One region of the Mesobacillus jeotgali genome, then DNA from elsewhere that is predicted to be linked to it. Evidence: a T-box and tRNA genes for the amino acid it is inferred to sense, from the RefSeq annotation. Region 1 holds a T-box; the other holds one or more tRNA genes.
The links. The T-box of region 1 lies ahead of pheS (phenylalanine--tRNA ligase subunit alpha). A T-box ahead of a tRNA ligase gene usually reads a tRNA of that ligase, here a tRNA-Phe.
Positions count from the first base shown of each region.

Region 2: it has a tRNA-Phe gene. The T-box ahead of pheS (phenylalanine--tRNA ligase subunit alpha) is inferred to sense a tRNA for this amino acid. The anticodon was not compared.

Region 1 covers NZ_CP109811.1:3,589,261-3,592,639, reverse strand. The annotation lists gene FOF60_RS18430 (M42 family metallopeptidase) at 1-34, shown strand, start outside; gene sspI (small acid-soluble spore protein SspI) at 212-427, opposite strand; gene FOF60_RS18420 (TrmH family RNA methyltransferase) at 551-1,306, shown strand; T-box leader at 1,368-1,613, shown strand; gene pheS (phenylalanine--tRNA ligase subunit alpha) at 1,669-2,706, shown strand; gene pheT (phenylalanine--tRNA ligase subunit beta) at 2,726-3,379, shown strand, end outside.
Region 2 covers NZ_CP109811.1:3,804,082-3,807,460, reverse strand. The annotation lists tRNA gene FOF60_RS19540 (tRNA-Thr) at 1-37, shown strand, start outside; tRNA gene FOF60_RS19535 (tRNA-Lys) at 48-123, shown strand; tRNA gene FOF60_RS19530 (tRNA-Leu) at 141-225, shown strand; tRNA gene FOF60_RS19525 (tRNA-Gly) at 248-322, shown strand; tRNA gene FOF60_RS19520 (tRNA-Leu) at 333-421, shown strand; tRNA gene FOF60_RS19515 (tRNA-Arg) at 447-523, shown strand; tRNA gene FOF60_RS19510 (tRNA-Pro) at 541-617, shown strand; tRNA gene FOF60_RS19505 (tRNA-Ala) at 633-708, shown strand; tRNA gene FOF60_RS19500 (tRNA-Met) at 732-808, shown strand; tRNA gene FOF60_RS19495 (tRNA-Ile) at 848-924, shown strand; tRNA gene FOF60_RS19490 (tRNA-Ser) at 944-1,036, shown strand; tRNA gene FOF60_RS19485 (tRNA-Met) at 1,199-1,272, shown strand; tRNA gene FOF60_RS19480 (tRNA-Asp) at 1,314-1,389, shown strand; tRNA gene FOF60_RS19475 (tRNA-Phe) at 1,528-1,600, shown strand; tRNA gene FOF60_RS19470 (tRNA-His) at 1,638-1,710, shown strand; tRNA gene FOF60_RS19465 (tRNA-Gly) at 1,723-1,796, shown strand; tRNA gene FOF60_RS19460 (tRNA-Ile) at 1,800-1,873, shown strand; tRNA gene FOF60_RS19455 (tRNA-Asn) at 1,887-1,961, shown strand; tRNA gene FOF60_RS19450 (tRNA-Ser) at 1,969-2,059, shown strand; tRNA gene FOF60_RS19445 (tRNA-Glu) at 2,063-2,134, shown strand; gene glgB (1,4-alpha-glucan branching protein GlgB) at 3,126-3,379, shown strand, end outside.

The DNA of each region.
Region 1 (3,379 bases):
TAAAGAAACAGTTGAAAAAATAACTTTTGAATAAGCAATAAAAGAGGGAGCCGACGGCTTCCTCATCTTTATTTTTATAGATGGCTGTTTTCGCATTGAAGCTCTTTTCGAAGATGCTTCCAAAATAAATATGCGAAGATATTCCCGTTTTACACCTTGGTGTAAAAGCAACAAAAAAAGAACTCCTCAAAATGAAGGAGTCCTTCCCAAATTATTGCTTTCCTTTCAATCCATCTTCCAAAGCGTTCAGCATCTCCTGCTTTTCTTCCTCTGAGGCGTTTTGCCAGATTACTTCAAACAAAACCCCTAGCCCTGGAAGCATTTTTTCCTCGCCGTTCTGGATTGCGTCGACGATCGTATCTTTAAGCTCGTCCTGTGAATTTCCTGCTACATTTGAAATGACAGCATTCCTAAGGTTTAAGTTCATCCTTTGTTCAAACTCCTTTCAAAATACCAAGATGGTTATAGGATTAACAATTTTGGTTTTATTATGTATCTGTTTTGAGCTATAATAGTAAAATTGACAAGCCATATTAAAGGAGAGCCAGAGTTGAAGTACATTCAATCTGATAAAAATCCGCAAGTTAAACAGTGGAAAAAATTGCTGACGCGTAAGGAACGCGACAAGACCCGCATGTTCCTTGTCGAGGGCTTCCATTTAGTTGAAGAAGCACTCACAAAAAAAGAAGATGTAGAAGAAATTATTTTAAGCGAAAAAACGGAGCTGCCGCCTGGTCTTGATTACGGTTCCATTCCTGTTACGGTTGTGACGGATGAAATCAGCAGGCAGCTTGCTGATACGGAAACGACTCAGGGGATATTTGCAGTATGCCGGCAGCCGAAGCAGACGCTGACAAAAGGAAAAAGCTATTTGCTGATCGATTCTGTCCAGGACCCGGGCAACCTGGGTACGATGATCAGGACAGCCGATGCAGCCGGGGTTGATGCAGTCGTTGTCGGAAAAGGCAGTGTCGATATGTATAATCCGAAAGTGCTCCGTTCTGCCCAGGGAAGCCATTTCCATTTGCCAGTGTTAAGTGGCGACCTGTCCGAGTGGACCACTAAACTACAAGCTGAGGACATACCGGTTTATGGAACTGCTCTTGAGAATGGAGTTGTTTTTACGGAAGTGGACAATAAGGAAACCTTCGCCTTGCTCGTTGGAAATGAAGGAAGCGGTGTAAAGAAAGAACTGCTGCACAAAACAACGCAAAATCTTTATATCCCAATCTACGGTAAAAGTGAGTCACTGAATGTCGCTGTGGCTGCAGGTATTCTGCTATATTATTTAAAAACAGCAAAATAGGCGCTAAAACCATTTGATACTGCGCTTAGATTATAATATAATAAACAGCAAAAATAATATTTTAAAAACGTTGACGGAGAAAAGTAGCTTGAAGATGGCCATCCAGGGAGAAAATGCCGGTGACTGGAAGCATTTTTATGGAACATACAAGCGAAGTTCACCTCCTAAGTTGGCATCGGGACCGCTTCTCTAAGCGTAAAGATGCACCGGCACAAGCCGTTATCTCAATGAAGCGAACACGTAATACATAACAGTATTGCCTGTTAAAAAGGGTGGTACCGCGATAACCTTGAACCTCGTCCCTTTATCCGGGATGAGGTCTTTTTGTGTTCAAAAAAGAAGAATATGAAGGAGGATTTACCATGCAGGATCGTTTAAAAGAACTGCAGGCTGAGGCTCTTGAAAAAGTCGCCGCAGCAGCCGACCTTAAAGAATTAAATGATATTCGCGTTTCCTATCTTGGAAAAAAGGGTCCAATCACAGAAGTGCTAAAAGGAATGGGCAAGTTATCGGCTGAAGAAAGACCGAAAATGGGTGCCCTGGCAAATGAAGTCCGCGATGCGATTTCCGGCCAGATCGAAGTGAAGCAAAAGGAACTCGAGGAGGCAGCCGTCCAAAAGCAATTGGCTGCTGAAGAAATTGATGTAACACTTCCTGGTAGACCTGTAAAGACCGGCAGCCATCATCCGCTTACAAGCATCATCGAGGAAATTGAAGATCTTTTCATTGGTATGGGTTACACAGTAGAAGAAGGTCCGGAAGTTGAAAAAGATTACTATAACTTTGAAGCATTGAACCTTCCGAAGGGGCATCCAGCGCGTGATATGCAGGATTCCTTCTACATCACAGAAGAAACATTGATGCGCACACACACCTCCCCTGTCCAGGCAAGGACGATGGAAAAACACCAGGGCAAGGGTCCGGTTAAAATCATCTGCCCGGGCAAGGTATATCGCCGTGACAACGATGATGCGACACACTCCCACCAGTTCATGCAGATTGAAGGGCTTGTCGTCGATGAAAATGTTAGAATGAGCGACCTGAAGGGAACGCTTGAAGTTTTTGCAAAGAAAATGTTCGGCGAAGACCGTGAAATCCGTCTGCGCCCAAGCTTCTTCCCTTTCACTGAGCCATCTGTCGAAATGGATATTTCCTGTAAAATTTGCGGCGGATCAGGCTGCAGCGTATGTAAGGGAACTGGCTGGATTGAGATTCTAGGAGCAGGGATGGTCCATCCGAATGTTCTTGAAATGGCTGGATACGATTCAAAGAAATACACCGGATTTGCATTCGGAATGGGACCTGAGCGTATCACGATGCTCAAATATGGAGTCGACGACATCCGTCATTTCTATACTAACGATGTCCGTTTCTTGAAGCAATTTTCAGTTGAAGAATAAGGATTAGGAGGGTAAAACCATGTTGGTATCATATAAATGGCTGCAAGAATATATCGATTTGGAAGGCGTTTCTGCTGAAGAGCTTGCCGAAAAAATCACCAAGAGCGGCATCGAGGTAGAAGGCGTAGAAAAATTAAATGAAGGCTTGAAGGGCGTAGTTGTCGGCCATGTCCTTGAATGTGAAAAGCATCCGAATGCAGAGAAGCTAAACAAAACACTCGTTGACCTTGGAAACGGTGAGACAGTCCAGATCATCTGCGGTGCGCCTAATGTCGGCAAAGGACAGAAGGTTGCCGTTGCAACAGTGGGTGCTGTTCTTCCTGGCAACTTCAAAATTAAAAAAGCAAAGCTTCGCGGAGAAGAATCCCACGGGATGATTTGCTCACTTCAGGAACTTGGCATTGAAGGCAAGCTGGCACCGAAGGAGTATGCTGAGGGAATCTACAATTTCACTCCTGACACGGAAATCGGCCAGGACGCGCTGGAAGTCCTTAACAGGGATGACGAAATCCTTGAGCTTGGCTTGACCCCAAACCGTGCTGATGCAATGAGCATGCTTGGTGTCGCATATGAAGTCGGAGCGATTCTAGGTAAGGATGTTAAACTTCCGAATCCACAGCCTGAGACTTCATCAGAGCAGGCAAGCGACTATATTAACGTAACAGTTGAGGCG
Region 2 (3,379 bases), 210 kb from region 1:
AATCAGTAGGTTGGGGGTTCAAGTCCTCTTGCCGGCACCTTTTGTACGAGCCATTAGCTCAGTCGGTAGAGCATCTGACTTTTAATCAGAGGGTCGAAGGTTCGAGTCCTTCATGGCTCACCACTTTTTTGAAATAATATGCGGGTGTGGCGGAATTGGCAGACGCACCAGACTTAGGATCTGGCGCCGCAAGGCGTGGGGGTTCGACTCCCTTCACCCGCACCATTTCTTCAAAAAGCAATATAATGCGGAAGTAGTTCAGTGGTAGAATACAACCTTGCCAAGGTTGGGGTCGCGGGTTCGAATCCCGTCTTCCGCTCCATAGTTCCTAAGCCGGGGTGGCGGAACTGGCAGACGCACAGGACTTAAAATCCTGCGGTAGGTGACTACCGTACCGGTTCGATTCCGGTCCTCGGCACCACCAAGTTAGCTAATGTACTAAATATGCGCCCGTAGCTCAATTGGATAGAGCGTCTGACTACGGATCAGAAGGTTATGGGTTCGACTCCTTTCGGGCGTGCCATTATATTTTCTCTTTATCGGGGAGTAGCTCAGCTTGGTAGAGCACTTGGTTTGGGACCAAGGGGTCGCAGGTTCGAATCCTGTCTTCCCGACCATCCTTTTTATAATTTGGGGCCTTAGCTCAGCTGGGAGAGCGCCTGCCTTGCACGCAGGAGGTCAGCGGTTCGATCCCGCTAGGCTCCACCATAAGTTTTAAAAAATAATAATTTGGCGGTGTAGCTCAGCTGGCTAGAGCGTACGGTTCATACCCGTAAGGTCGGGGGTTCGATCCCCTCCGCCGCTACCAATTTTAATCTGGTTGAACCTATTCAATCTAGGATATCCTGGACCTTTAGCTCAGCTGGTTAGAGCAGACGGCTCATAACCGTCCGGTCGTAGGTTCGAGTCCTACAAGGTCCACCATTTTACTTGATTTTCATACGGAGGTATACCCAAGTCTGGCTGAAGGGATCGGTCTTGAAAACCGACAGGCGGGTAACACCGCGCGGGGGTTCGAATCCCTCTACCTCCTCCATAATTTTATTAAATAGTATCGTCGCGGGGTGGAGCAACGAGCGTTACTTCACTGAATATGCTGCGAGTTGTACCGATCGAGCTGCTACTTGAGTAAGCTTCCTGAGATCGGGACAGTCCATGCTCACTTAGAGCATCAACAAAATTATGTAATTAATATCGTCGCGGGGTGGAGCAGTCCGGTAGCTCGTCGGGCTCATAACCCGAAGGTCGCAGGTTCAAATCCTGCCCCCGCAATCAATTAAGTTCTTTTCAAGTACTGCACTTGAAAAGATCCTGGTCCCGTGGTGTAGCGGTTAACATGCCTGCCTGTCACGCAGGAGATCGCCGGTTCGATCCCGGTCGGGACCGCCATTTTTATTTCAGTAGCTCAGTCGGTAGAGCAGATTGCTCACTTCCTGAATAAGCTTCTGCGGCAATCTGCGAGAAAGACCGAAAGTCATTCGAGCAAAGGACTTAAATAAGTCAAAGTTTAGGCAACAATATTATAGTGGCTCAGTAGCTCAGTCGGTAGAGCAAAGGACTGAAAATCCTTGTGTCGGCGGTTCGATTCCGTCCTGAGCCACCTTATTTAATTTAAATGAAATGCAATTATAGATATGGCGATTGTGGCGAAGTGGTTAACGCATCGGATTGTGGTTCCGACATTCGTGGGTTCGATTCCCATCAGTCGCCCCTTTTTTATATGCGGGTGTAGTTTACTGGTAAAACCTCAGCCTTCCAAGCTGATGTAGTGGGTTCGATTCCCATCACCCGCTCCATGAGGGCCTATAGCTCAGCTGGTTAGAGCGCACGCCTGATAAGCGTGAGGTCGGTGGTTCGAGTCCACTTAGGCCCATTTTTTATATTATTCCGCAGTAGCTCAGTGGTAGAGCACTCGGCTGTTAACCGAGCGGTCGTAGGTTCGAATCCTACCTGCGGAGCCATATTTCTGGGGAAGTACTCAAGAGGCTGAAGAGGCGCCCCTGCTAAGGGTGTAGGTCGGGTAACCGGCGCGAGGGTTCAAATCCCTCCTTCTCCGCCATAAGGCCCCTTGGTCAAGCGGTTAAGACACCGCCCTTTCACGGCGGTAACACGGGTTCGAATCCCGTAGGGGTCATAAGAAAAGCTGTTAGCAATTATGCTAACGGCTTTTTTTCATTTTCATGTAATTTTGGATTCCAGGTATTTAATCCAAATGTACTTTTGAATTGCTATCTTTCAATACATCAAGCAGCATGCACTAAGAAAGAAATAAGCTGTTTAAAAGTGGCTAATATATTATTGCCCGGTTAGTGGTGCAAGAAAAAAACATTATGTGACTGGTTAAGGAGGTAAAGGTAAAACCGGTAACAAAATTAGTTTATTCCCACTTATGAAGATTCTGGCTCAAAACCGGTAACATAAAGAAGAAATATGTGCCTCGTTATGAGAGACAAGTTCAAAACCGGTAACATAAAGAAGAAATATGTGCCCCGTTATGAGAGACAAGTTCAAAACCGGTAACAAAAAGAAGAAATATGTACCTCGTTATGAGAGACAAGTTCAAAACCGGTAACATACGAAGAGGTATATGCCCGGTCAGTGATAGGAAGAGAAATCCCGTCACATAAAGTAGTAGTGTTGGGGATTATTATAATGTCCGAATAAGCGAGAGTAAAGCCAAATAATACGTGTTTCATAACAGACTCAATCAAAATGCCCTTACTTAGCTACCCACACAATACTGCTAGCTCCATGTCATAGCAACTCCAACCTAGGATCCTCACTTAAATTTAGAATCACGACACAAGTCACTTCCTCCAAAAAGATGAAAACGTTATCAGTGGAAAACATTTTTTCTCCTATTTCCTCTATCAAACCTAATAAATTCAACTAATCTTTCTAATGAATCATTATTCATTTTTGAACTTTCGTTCTCCAAATTTCGCGTAATTGGAAGATTTAGTACATTAAAGCGCTACCATTTTAGTGGTTTTGTCGAAATTTAATTCTTTCTAAGTATTATTGTCGAAATATTAAAAAAATGTTTACAAGGAATTCCTTAAGGTAACTAGAATACTACTGAAATAGGCAGTTTCTTTAGTTTTACAAAAGGCAGGTGGAGGGCAATGGTGATTAATCCTACTGAGTTTGAATTGCATTTGTTCCATGAAGGGAATCTGTTCCAGAGCTACAATTTATTTGGAGCACATGTCATGAAAAATGGAACTGAAACATATACTCGATTTTGTGTGTGGGCTCCAAATGCGACTCAGGTAAGGCTAACAGGTAATTTTAATAATTGGGATGGACGTGGGCACGAGTTTCATAAAGTCAATCAGGAGGGTGTCTGGCAGCTCGCTCTGGAGGGTGACTTGACCGG